3 regions of the Micromonospora sp. NBC_01392 genome follow, and region 2 is predicted to be linked to each of the others. Evidence: riboswitches for the same ligand, from Rfam matches in the RefSeq annotation. Region 2 holds a riboswitch; each other region holds the start of a gene.
The links. Region 2 has a riboswitch for cyclic di-AMP ahead of OG767_RS01645 (NlpC/P60 family protein). Riboswitches for the same ligand answer to the same signal wherever they lie in the genome.
Positions count from the first base shown of each region.

Region 1: linked by a shared signal. The riboswitch ahead of OG767_RS11620 (C39 family peptidase) and the one ahead of OG767_RS01645 (NlpC/P60 family protein) in region 2 are both predicted to bind cyclic di-AMP.
Region 3: linked by a shared signal. The riboswitch ahead of OG767_RS24670 (coiled-coil domain-containing protein) and the one ahead of OG767_RS01645 (NlpC/P60 family protein) in region 2 are both predicted to bind cyclic di-AMP.

Region 1 is NZ_CP109549.1:2,531,593-2,534,856, forward strand. It holds gene OG767_RS11610 (hypothetical protein) at 1-392, shown strand, start outside; gene OG767_RS11615 (hypothetical protein) at 540-1,304, shown strand; cyclic di-AMP (ydaO/yuaA leader) riboswitch at 1,618-1,757, shown strand; gene OG767_RS11620 (C39 family peptidase) at 1,958-2,818, shown strand; gene OG767_RS11625 (hypothetical protein) at 2,874-3,264, opposite strand, start outside.
Region 2 is NZ_CP109549.1:361,496-364,759, forward strand. It holds gene OG767_RS01640 (N-acetylmuramoyl-L-alanine amidase) at 1-1,423, opposite strand, end outside; cyclic di-AMP (ydaO/yuaA leader) riboswitch at 1,655-1,790, shown strand; gene OG767_RS01645 (NlpC/P60 family protein) at 1,804-2,838, shown strand; gene dcd (dCTP deaminase) at 2,910-3,264, opposite strand, start outside.
Region 3 is NZ_CP109549.1:5,732,427-5,735,690, reverse strand. It holds gene OG767_RS24675 (hypothetical protein) at 1-183, opposite strand, end outside; gene OG767_RS24670 (coiled-coil domain-containing protein) at 263-1,348, opposite strand; cyclic di-AMP (ydaO/yuaA leader) riboswitch at 1,353-1,483, opposite strand; gene OG767_RS24665 (cation diffusion facilitator family transporter) at 1,626-2,540, opposite strand; gene OG767_RS24660 (HelD family protein) at 2,618-3,264, opposite strand, start outside.

The sequences.
Region 1 (3,264 bases), 2.2 Mb from region 2:
GTCCCGTGTGGTGGGTGGCGCGCTGGGTCGCACGGATGCTGGCCAGCCTGGCCGTGGTCGTCGCCTGTTCGCTGGGCGCCGCCACGCTGCCGACCGGCGGGTCCCCGATCGCACCCGCGGCGGCCGGCCCGGTCGCCGGGTTGCGGGCCGACGCCGCCGCCGAACGGCCGAACGGCAGTGTCACCGAGCGGCAGGGCGACACCGTCGTCGAGCGGCAGGGCGACACCGTCGTCGAGCGGCAGGGCGTCCCCGTCGTCGATCGGCAGCGGAGCCGCGTCGGCGTTCCCGAGCCGCAGCCGGTGGGCGATGTCCCGCCCCCGACCGGGCGGCACCCGTTCCCGGTCGGCCAGCCGCCGGCTCCGGCCGGTCCGCGGGCCCCGCCCGCCCGCTGACCCGCCACGGGCCCGGCCCGTGACCGCGCCCACCGAACCTCACCCCGCACCGCCTCGGCGGCCCGGCGGCGCCCGAACTCCGGCCGCGCCCCGCCCCGGACCGGCCGTGCGGAGTTACCCGCCACTGTCTCCCGTGAGGTGCCGACCATGTCGCAGACCGTTCTCCTCAATTTCCTCACCGCCGTCCCCGAGGCCGCCGCCATCTGGTCGGCGCTGACCGTGCTCGCCCTCGTCCTGCTCGCCGTGCTGGTCGCCCGACCGGAACGCGACGGCGCGGGTGAGCCGGCACCCGAACCGGTCGACGCGGAGGCGCTCCACCGCGCCGACCTGGCCCGCTACGCCGACGAGGTGGCGGTGGCCGCCGCCGGGGCCGCGCAGACCGCCCGTCGCCGTCGCGAGCAGTGGTTGGCCGCCCAGAGCGAGGCCGACCGGGCCTGGACGGCCTACGACGAGGCGGACGCCGCCGCCCGCCGCCTGGCCGGCGCCGGCGCGCTGCCCACCCCGCACACACCCCACACCCCCGCCGAGTACGCGGCGCGCGAACGCTGGCTGCACCACGCCGCCATGACGGCGCACTGGCGGGGGGAGCTGACCGCCCGCCAGCTCGCCGACGTGCTGGCCCACCGCAACGGGTGGGACCCGCGCCGGCACCCGGCCGAGCAGGAGATCGTGCTGGCCCGGACCGTCCGCGACGGGCGGCGGGCCGGCTGGGAGACGGCCGCCGAGCGGGAACGCCTGGCGTGGCGGGACGCCGAACTGGCCGCCGAGGCGGCCCGGACGCTCGCCGTCGAGGCGTACGCGGCGGCCACGGCGCTGCGGCCGGTGCCCACGTCCCGCGTCTCGACGGCGAGCCGCGTCCCGGTCCCGTCGGCGGTGCGGGGGGCCCGGTGGCGTCCGGCCCGCGTCGGCTGAGCGGCCCCGGGAAGCACGTCGACCGAATCGTTACCCGAAACCGGTGAGGCCGGTCACCGGTACCGACCGCCGGCGACCGGCCGGATCGATGGCCCCTGCTGCGCCCGCTGCCCGATTCTCCGTCGGCCGGATGTCCGCTTCCTGCCGCACGGCGCCGACGTGGCCGCTTGTCCCATTGAGGGAGGTCGGTGACCGGCTGTTCCGAATCCGTAGTCGTCGAGGACGTTTAAGCAGCTGAGAGCGCTTGGCAGGGCGTGTACCCGCCGGTAGTGTCGGCGCGTCCGGTGCGGTTCCCGATCGCAGATGGCGACGCCGCGCCGACCCGCCTAATCGTGCATACGAACCGGGGACCCAACGCAACACCGGGGTGAATCCGCGAGCCCACGGCCGCGGTAGGGCGTACTTCCCGCCCGAATCCGTCAGCTAACCCGGTCGGCGGCCACGGAAGGAGTTCCATTCCCGTGCCCACCACCCCCCGAACGTCTCCCCGCCTCCACGGCCCCGGGGTGCCGGCGCTCGCCTGACGCGACGCGCTTCCGACCCCGTCCCGCCCGGCATCCGGGCGACTTCCCGCGGCCGCCCCGCCCGCCAGCGCGTGTGAGTTCCTCCACGCGCGGGGTTGACGCGTGCCGCCCACCCCGTGGAGGAAACCCGTGAAGTACCACCTGAAGCGCCACCTGCGTCGCCTCGCGACCGAGCGTCCGTACCAGATCATCGCCGGTTCGGCGGCGGCCCTCGTGCTGGCCGGCGGCACCGGCGCCGCGCTGACCGCCACCGACGACGCGCCGACCCGGCAGGAGAACACCGCCGCGGTGGCGGAACTCGGCTCCCGCCTCGGCGACACCGCCAGCCGCAGCGAGGCGCGCCTCGCCGTCCCGTCGCCGAGCGCCTCGCCGAGCGCGTCGTCCAGCGCGTCGCCCCGCCGCTCGCCCAGCGCCTCGCCCACGGCCTCGCCGTCGGCGAAGGTCGCCGACCCGGACACCACCCGCAAGGCCACGCCGAAGCCGCCGTCGAGCAAGGTGCTCGACTACGACTACCAGGCGCAGACCACCTACTACTACTGCGGCCCGGCCGCGGTGCGGAACGCGCTCAGCGCCGCCGGCATCGAGCGCAGCCAGGACACACTCGCCGTCGCGCTCGGTACCACCGAGATGGGCACCAACTCGGCCGAGGACACCACCCGGGTGCTCAACCAGCAGGTCAAGGGCGACCCGTACCGGACCCGCATGATCCCCGGCACGGCCACCAAGGCGCAGATCGACCGGCTCCAGGCCGACGTGGTCAACGCGGTCCGCAACGGCCGGGCGGTGGTCTCGAACATCGTCGGGGACGCCACCGACACCAACGGCGGCTGGCACTCGTTCCCGGGCGGCCACTACATCGCCGTGGTCGGCTACCAGAACGACGGTCGAACCGTACGGATCGCCGACTCGGCCGACCCGTCGCTGCCGTCGTACTGGATCAGCACCATCGACCTGGCGAACTGGATGGCCACTCGCGGCTACTCCGCCTGAGGAGTACGCGTCGAAGGCCGGCACCCCTGTCCGGGGTGCCGGCCTTCTGCATGTCTTAGCTGTTCCAGTGCTGGTTGACGAGGTCGGTGGCCTGCTTCTCCCACTGGGCGTACGCATCCGGGTAGGCCGACACCTGCACGGTCTGGGCGGCCTTGGTCAGCGGCATGTCCTGCCAGCCGTCGACCTGCTTCAGGCCCTTCAGGAACGCCAGGGTCGAGTATTCCGGGTCGGTGATCTGCTCGGGGGTGCCCCAACCCGAGGAGGGGCGCTGCTGGAACAGACCCAGCGAGTCGTGGTCGTTGCGGTCGCCGAGGTGGCCCAGGTTCTCCAGCTTCGACTCCTGCAACGCCGTGGCGATCGAGACCACCGCGGCCCGCTCGGGCAGCCCGGCCTTCTTCGTCGCGGCGATGATCGCCTTGACGTTGGCGGTCTGCTCGTCGTTCAGG
Region 2 (3,264 bases):
GGACGCCCGGCGGCTGCTGGTTGCAGCCGACGAACGCGGGCCGGTTGGTGGCGAAGTCCGGGTCGATGGTGACCAGCCCGGTACGCGACGTGCCGGTGGTCCGGAACGGGGCCTTCATCAGGTCGAAGTAGTGCGACCAGTCCCAGTAGGGGCCCGGGTCCCAGTGCATGCCCCGCACGTTCGGGGCGGTGATGCCGGGCACGTTGTCGTGGCCGATGATGTGCTGCCGGTCCATCGGGATGCCGAACTTTTGCGCCAGGTAGCGGACCAGCTTGGCCGAGCTGCGGTACATCGCCTCGGTGTACCAGGTGCCCTGGCCGGCGAAGCCCTCGTGCTCCAGGCCGATGGACTTGGCGTTGACGTACCAGTTCCCGGCGTGCCAGCCGACGTCCTTGGCCTTGATGTGCTGCGCGACGTAGCCGTCCACCGACCGCAGCGTGTAGTGCCAGCCCAGGTAGTCGGCCCGCTTCACCAGGTCGACGCTGGGGGCGAAGTAGCCCTCGGTGTCGTGGATGACGATGTATTCGATCTTCTGCTGCTTCGGCCGGTCGCCCAGGTCGTGGTTGCCGTAGTCGCCCGGGTCGGCGCTGAGCTGCTCGTAGGGGGCGGGAATCCACTCGCAGGCCAGCCGCACCGGGCACTCCAGCCCGTCCGGCCGCGCGGCGTGACGCAGCCCGAGCCGGGCCAGCCCGGCCCGGTCCGGCCGGATGGCGCTGGCGGCCAGCGTGACCCGCTGCCCGTCGTCGGTGGTCCGGGCCGCGCCCTGGCCGAGCTGGTCGTAGACCTCGTCGGCGAAGGCCGCCGCCGCGTCGGACGTGTCCGCGCCGGAGTAGCGGGCCACCGCGCCGTACCAGGCCGCGACGTCGCTGCCGGCGCCGACCGGCCCACCCAGTGCCTTCTGGTACGACGCCAGCAGTGCCGCGCCACCGCGGATGTTCGCCGCCGGGTCGGTGCGCAGCGTCTGCGCGTCCAGCCCGGTGAGCGTGGCGGCGGCGTCGAGCGTCTGGAGCGAGGCGGTCGGCAGCGGCGTCTCCCGGGTCGGCGCGGCGGCGGTGGCCGGGTCGAGCCGGAGCGGGCGGGCGTCGTCGCCGCGCGGGTCCTCGTCCTCGTCGACGTGCGCGCTGCCCGGCGTGGCCAGGACGTGCGTGGCGTCGGTCAGGTGCATCGGGCCGTAGCCGCCGCTGGTGCTGGGCTGGCCCGGGTGGGTGTCCCACCTCGACTCCAGGTAGGAGACACCGAGCAGCACGTTCTGCGGTACGCCGTACTCGGCCGCCGCGGCAGCGTACTGCTGCTGGCGGTCGCCGGTGGGCCGGCTGGCCTGGGGCGCGGCGCTCACCGGGCCGATGGTGGCCAGCGCGGTGGCCGTCGCCACGGCGGCGGCGAGCAGGATCCGTCTGCTCGACGGCGGGGCTGAGAGGTGCATCGAACCTCCTGGACAGGGATGGGGGTCACTGCGTTCCACCCTCACTCCGCCCACCCACAAGGGTCAATACCTTTCCGGGCAGTAATCCGACATGAAAGAAAGCTTCATTCGCGCTCGTGTGGCGCATCCGGTACGGAGTGTCACGGCCGTTCGGGTTGCGGATCGATAACGGGAATCCTTACTCTGGTCAATCGTCGGCCGCACGTTTCACCGTCCAACCCGGTCGGTGACGGCCCGACACCGCCGAGTCGCCCACGGGCGAACCGGGGACCCAGGTACCTGGGGTGAATCCGCAGCCACTGTGGTAGGGCGCTTCCCTTCCCGCCCGAACCCGTCAGCTAACCCGGTAGGCGGTCAGGCAGAAGGAGTACGGACGCCCGGTGGCCCACCATGCCCCGCGGCCGACGTCGAGCCGGTCCGTCGACCGGTCCGCCGCCGTGCCGCGTTTCCGCTGGTCCCGCTTCACCACCACACTCGCCGCCCTGGTCGGCGCCGCGGTCGTCCTGACCGGTGGCGCGACGGCGGCGCACGCGGAACCCTCGGTCGCCGAGATCGAGGCCCAGATCGACCGCGACTGGAACAAGCTCGAACCCGTCATCGAACAGGTCAACGCCGTCCGCGCGCAGCTCGCGGTGCGCCGCAAGCAGGCCGACGCGCTCGGCAAGCAGATCGCCCCGCTCCAGGCCCGGGTGGACGCCGCGCTCGGCCAGGTCGGCGGGCTCGCCGCCGACGCGTACAAGGGCGACAACCTCTCCACCGTCAACGCGCTGCTGGGCAGCCGTTCGCCGAGTGAGCTGGTCGCCGGCCTGGAAATGCTCGACCGCTTCGCGCACCACCAGCAGGAGCAGGTCCGCGACATCGCCGCGCTGCGCGACGAGCTGGCCGCGAAGAAGAAGCCGCTGGACGCGATGGTCGCCGACCTGAGCCGCACCGAGGCCCAGCTCGCGGCGAAGAAGAAGCAGATCGACGCCGAGATCGCCAAGCTCCAGAAGCTGCGGCTCAAGGTGTACGGCAACGGTGGCGGCGGCCCGCTGCGCCCGGCTCCCTGTCCCGCCGGATACCCGGGCGGCGCGGCCGGGGTGGCGGTCAAGTTCGCCTGCGCCCAGATCGGCAAGATCTACGTGTGGGGCGCGGCCGGCCCGGACCACTTCGACTGCTCGGGCCTGACCATGGCCGCCTGGGCGAAGGCCGGGGTCTCGCTGCCGCACAACGCCCGCCAGCAGCACGACGTGACGAGGCGGGTCAGCCGCGCCGAGCTGCGCGCCGGTGACCTGGTCTTCTACTACGGCGACCTGCACCACGTGGGCATGTACGTCGGGGACGGCTGGGTGGTGCACGCCTCCCAGTCCGGCAAGCCCATCACCATGAAGCGCGTCGACGACGGCGACATCAACAGCTACGGCCGCCCCGGCTGAGGTGCAAGGAGGGGCCCCCTGTTAACGCATTCCGCATAACAGGGGGCCCCTCTTAACAACCACGCTCGGCGTCAGCGGGTCGGCCAGGTGCGCCAGCTCTGCCAGGACCGACTCGGCGTCGGGCCGCGCTGACCCTGGTAGCGCGAGCCGTAGACGGCCGAGCCGTACGGGTGCTCGGCCGGCGACGAGAGCCGGAAGATGCAGAGCTGGCCGATCTTCATGCCCGGCCAGAGCGTGATCGGTAGATTCGCCACGTTGGACAGCTCCAGCGTGACGTGGCCGGAGAAGCCCGGGTCGATGAAGCCGGCCGTGGAGTGGGTGAGCAGACCGAGCCGCCCCAGCGACGACTTGCCCTCCAGTCGGCCGGCCAGCTCCTCGCCCAGTGAGATCACCTCCAGCGTGGAGGCGAGCACGAACTCGCCCGGG
Region 3 (3,264 bases), 1.7 Mb from region 2:
CAGCGGTGCGAACAGCCAGGTGACCAGCAGCGCCGCGGCCGGGTAGACCACCTCGGGATCGGCGCCCCGCAGCCCGGCGACGCCGAGCGCGAGCAGCGTCAGGTCGGTGCCGAGCCAGCCCAGCGAGGTGACCAGGTGCGCGGTGAGCAGCGCCTTGCGGCCGGCGGGGGAGAGTCGTCTCATGTCCCGATCGTCGTCCCGTCGCGCGGCCCACGTCGTGGGCCGCGCGACGACACCCGGTGTACGTCGTGGGGCGTAGTGCTCAGTAGACCGACAGGTGCACGTGGTTGGTGTGGTCGCTGGACGGGTCGCCGTTGCCCCCGCTGTACGACTTCCAGCCGCTGCTGGGTAGCCAGATCTGCTTGAACCAGATCACGTAGAGCACGGCGAGCGGGTCGGCGTTGCGCACGAAGTACGCGGCCAGGTTGTTGCCGTACGTCCGGTCGCCGCCGCTGGCCACGCCGCCGAAGCCGCTCTTCTGGGCCGCGAAGTCGCAGGCCCGGCCCTTCGGGTGCTCGCCGGAGCCGCTGGGTCGGTGGCAGGAGACGTACCGGGTGAAGCCGGCGGCCTTCGCCTGTTGCAGCGCGTGCAGCGTACGCGGGGTGATGCAGCCGCTGGCCGGCGTCGGATCGTTGACGCTGCACGACTCGGCCGGCCAGGAGCCGTCGGAGTTGCGCTTGGCCGGCTTCGCGTTCGCGGTGGAGGTGCCCCGGATCCCGCTGCCGCTGCTGCCGCTGCCGCTGCTGGCGGAGGGCCGGTTGTTGGCCTCCTCCAGCGCCTGCTCGGCCTGCTCCTTGCGCTTGGCCATCACCGTGACCTGCTTGCGTTGTTCCCGGACCTCGCCGTCGAGCGCGGTACGGGTGCGGATCGCCTCGTCGCGGGTGGTGATCAGCTCGCGCAGCGTCCGGTCCTCGTGCGCGGCGACCGTCTCCAGGGCGGCGGCCCGGTCCATGAAGCCTTCCGGGCTGGTGCTGCCGAGCAGCGCCGCGGCGGTGCCCATCCGGCCGGTGCGGTACGCCACCTCGGCGATCTCACCGACCTTGGCGTTGCGCTCGGTCAGTTCCGCGTCGATCGTCACGAGTCGTTCGTTGAGCTGCTTCTGCCGGGTCACCGACCGGTTCAGCGCGGCCTTGGCCTCCAGCCAGCCCTTGCTGGCGGCGTCGAGCTTGGCGCGCAGCGCCGGCGTGCCACCCTCGTCGTCGTCGCCGGGCGCGGCGGCGAGCCGGCCGGTCGGGGGCGTCGCCGAGGCGGGGGAGACCGGTGCCGTCACGAGGCCGAGGGTCAGCATCGCGACGAGTAGGGCCGCCATCCGGGCGGCCGTCCGTCGTACAGGTGCCACTGGGGGCATTCACGTGTCCTTCCGTCAACCGCCGACCGGGTTAGCTGACGGGTTCGGGACGGAAGATCCCTACCGCTGACGCGGATGCACCCCACGTACGTGGTTCCCCGGCTCGCCCTGCGGGCGATTAGGCGACGGCCGATCCGTCGGCGCCGGATGACGCCTGCGGGTCGGCCGCGACCGAGCCTACCGGCGTTGCCCGGAGCCGGCTCCGCCACCCGGAGTCGGATACCGGGCAAAACCGGCATAAGCTAACAATAACCACTTGGATTTAAGTCTGTCCTAACTACCAGCCGGTCGGGCCGCAGGCACCGGTGGACGCTCCGGGTTCGATCTGCAACGTCGCGTGATCGATCGAGAAGTCCTCGTGCAGCGCGGCCCGGGCGGCGGCCAGCACGGTGGCGACCTCGGCGCCCGGATCGGTGGTCAGGTGCGCCGAGGCCACCTCCATGCCGGAGGTGAGCGTCCAGACGTGCAGGTCGTGCACCTCGGCCACGCCGGGCACGGCGGTCAGCCGGTCGTGCACCGCGGTCACCTGGAGGTGTTCCGGCGCGGCCTGCACCAGGATGCGCACCGCGGCCCGGCCGAGCCGCCAGGTGCGCGGCAGGATGAACAGGCCGATCGCCACCGCGACCAGCGGGTCGGCCCACCACCAGTCGGTGACCGTGATGACCAGCGCGGCGCCGATCACGCCGAGCGAGCCGAGCAGGTCGCCCAGCACCTCCAGGTACGCGCCGCGCAGGTTGATGCTCTCCTGGGCGCCGGAGCGCAGCAGCGCGAACGCGGCGACGTTGGCGAGCAGGCCGAGCACGGCCACCACCAGCATCGGTCCGGCGAGCACCTCCGGCGGCTCGCCGAACCGGCGTACCGCCTCGATCAGGACGTAGACCGCGACGGCGCCGAGCAGCACCGCGTTGGCCAGCGCGGCGAGCACCTCCAGCCGGTAGAGCCCGAACGTGCGTTGCGGGTCGGTCCGGGCGCGCCGGGTGGCGGTGATCGCCGCGAGCGCCATGCCGATGCCGAGCACGTCGGTGAACATGTGGCCGGCGTCGGAGAGCAGCGCGAGCGAACCGGTCGTGACGGCGGCCACCGCCTCGACCACCATCAGCACGGCGAGCAGCACGAACGCCGCCCAGAGCCGGCCGGAGTGCCGGTGCGCCGCGTTGGCCACCGCACCGCTGTGGTCATGACCTGCGCCCACGCACACACCCTCCCGCCCCGGGTCCCGGACGAGCCCAATCTATGCTCACATCGCTATGTGTGCAAGTAACTGTGGCGTCAGCCCACCGGATCGAGCGTGGTCAGGCGCTGGGTGGCCCGGGACAGCGCGACGTAGAGCGTGCGGACACCCGAGCCCGGGTCGGCCCGGATCTCGCTCGGCGCGACCAGCACCACCCCGTCGTACTCCATGCCCTTGGCCTGGAGGCTGGTGACCACCTGGAGCCGGCCCGCGTCGAGGTCGCCCAGCCAACCGGCCACCTCGTCCCGGCGCGGCACCGGCGTGATCACGCCGACCGTGCCCTCCACCTCGGCCAGCAGCGCCCGGACCGCCTCGACCGTGGCCGCCGGCAGCTCGGCCGCGGCCACCGTCCGCTCCATGGGCGGCACGCCGGTGGAGCGCACCGCGACGGGCAGCGCCAGATCCGGATACCGCCGGCGGATCTCCGCCGCCGCCACCGCGAAGATCTCCGCCGAGTTGCGGTAGTTGGTGGTCAGCTCGAAGCGACGCCGGGGCCGCCGCCCCAGCGCCTGGTCACGCGCCCGGTCCAGCTCCTGCGGATCGCCGGTCCAGGCGGTCTGCGCCGGATCGCCGACCACGGTCCAGGACGCCAGCCGGCCGCGCCGACCGACCATCCGCCACTGCATCGGCGAGACGTCCTGCGACTCGTCCACCACCACGTGGGCGAAGTCGCGGTAGTCCACCG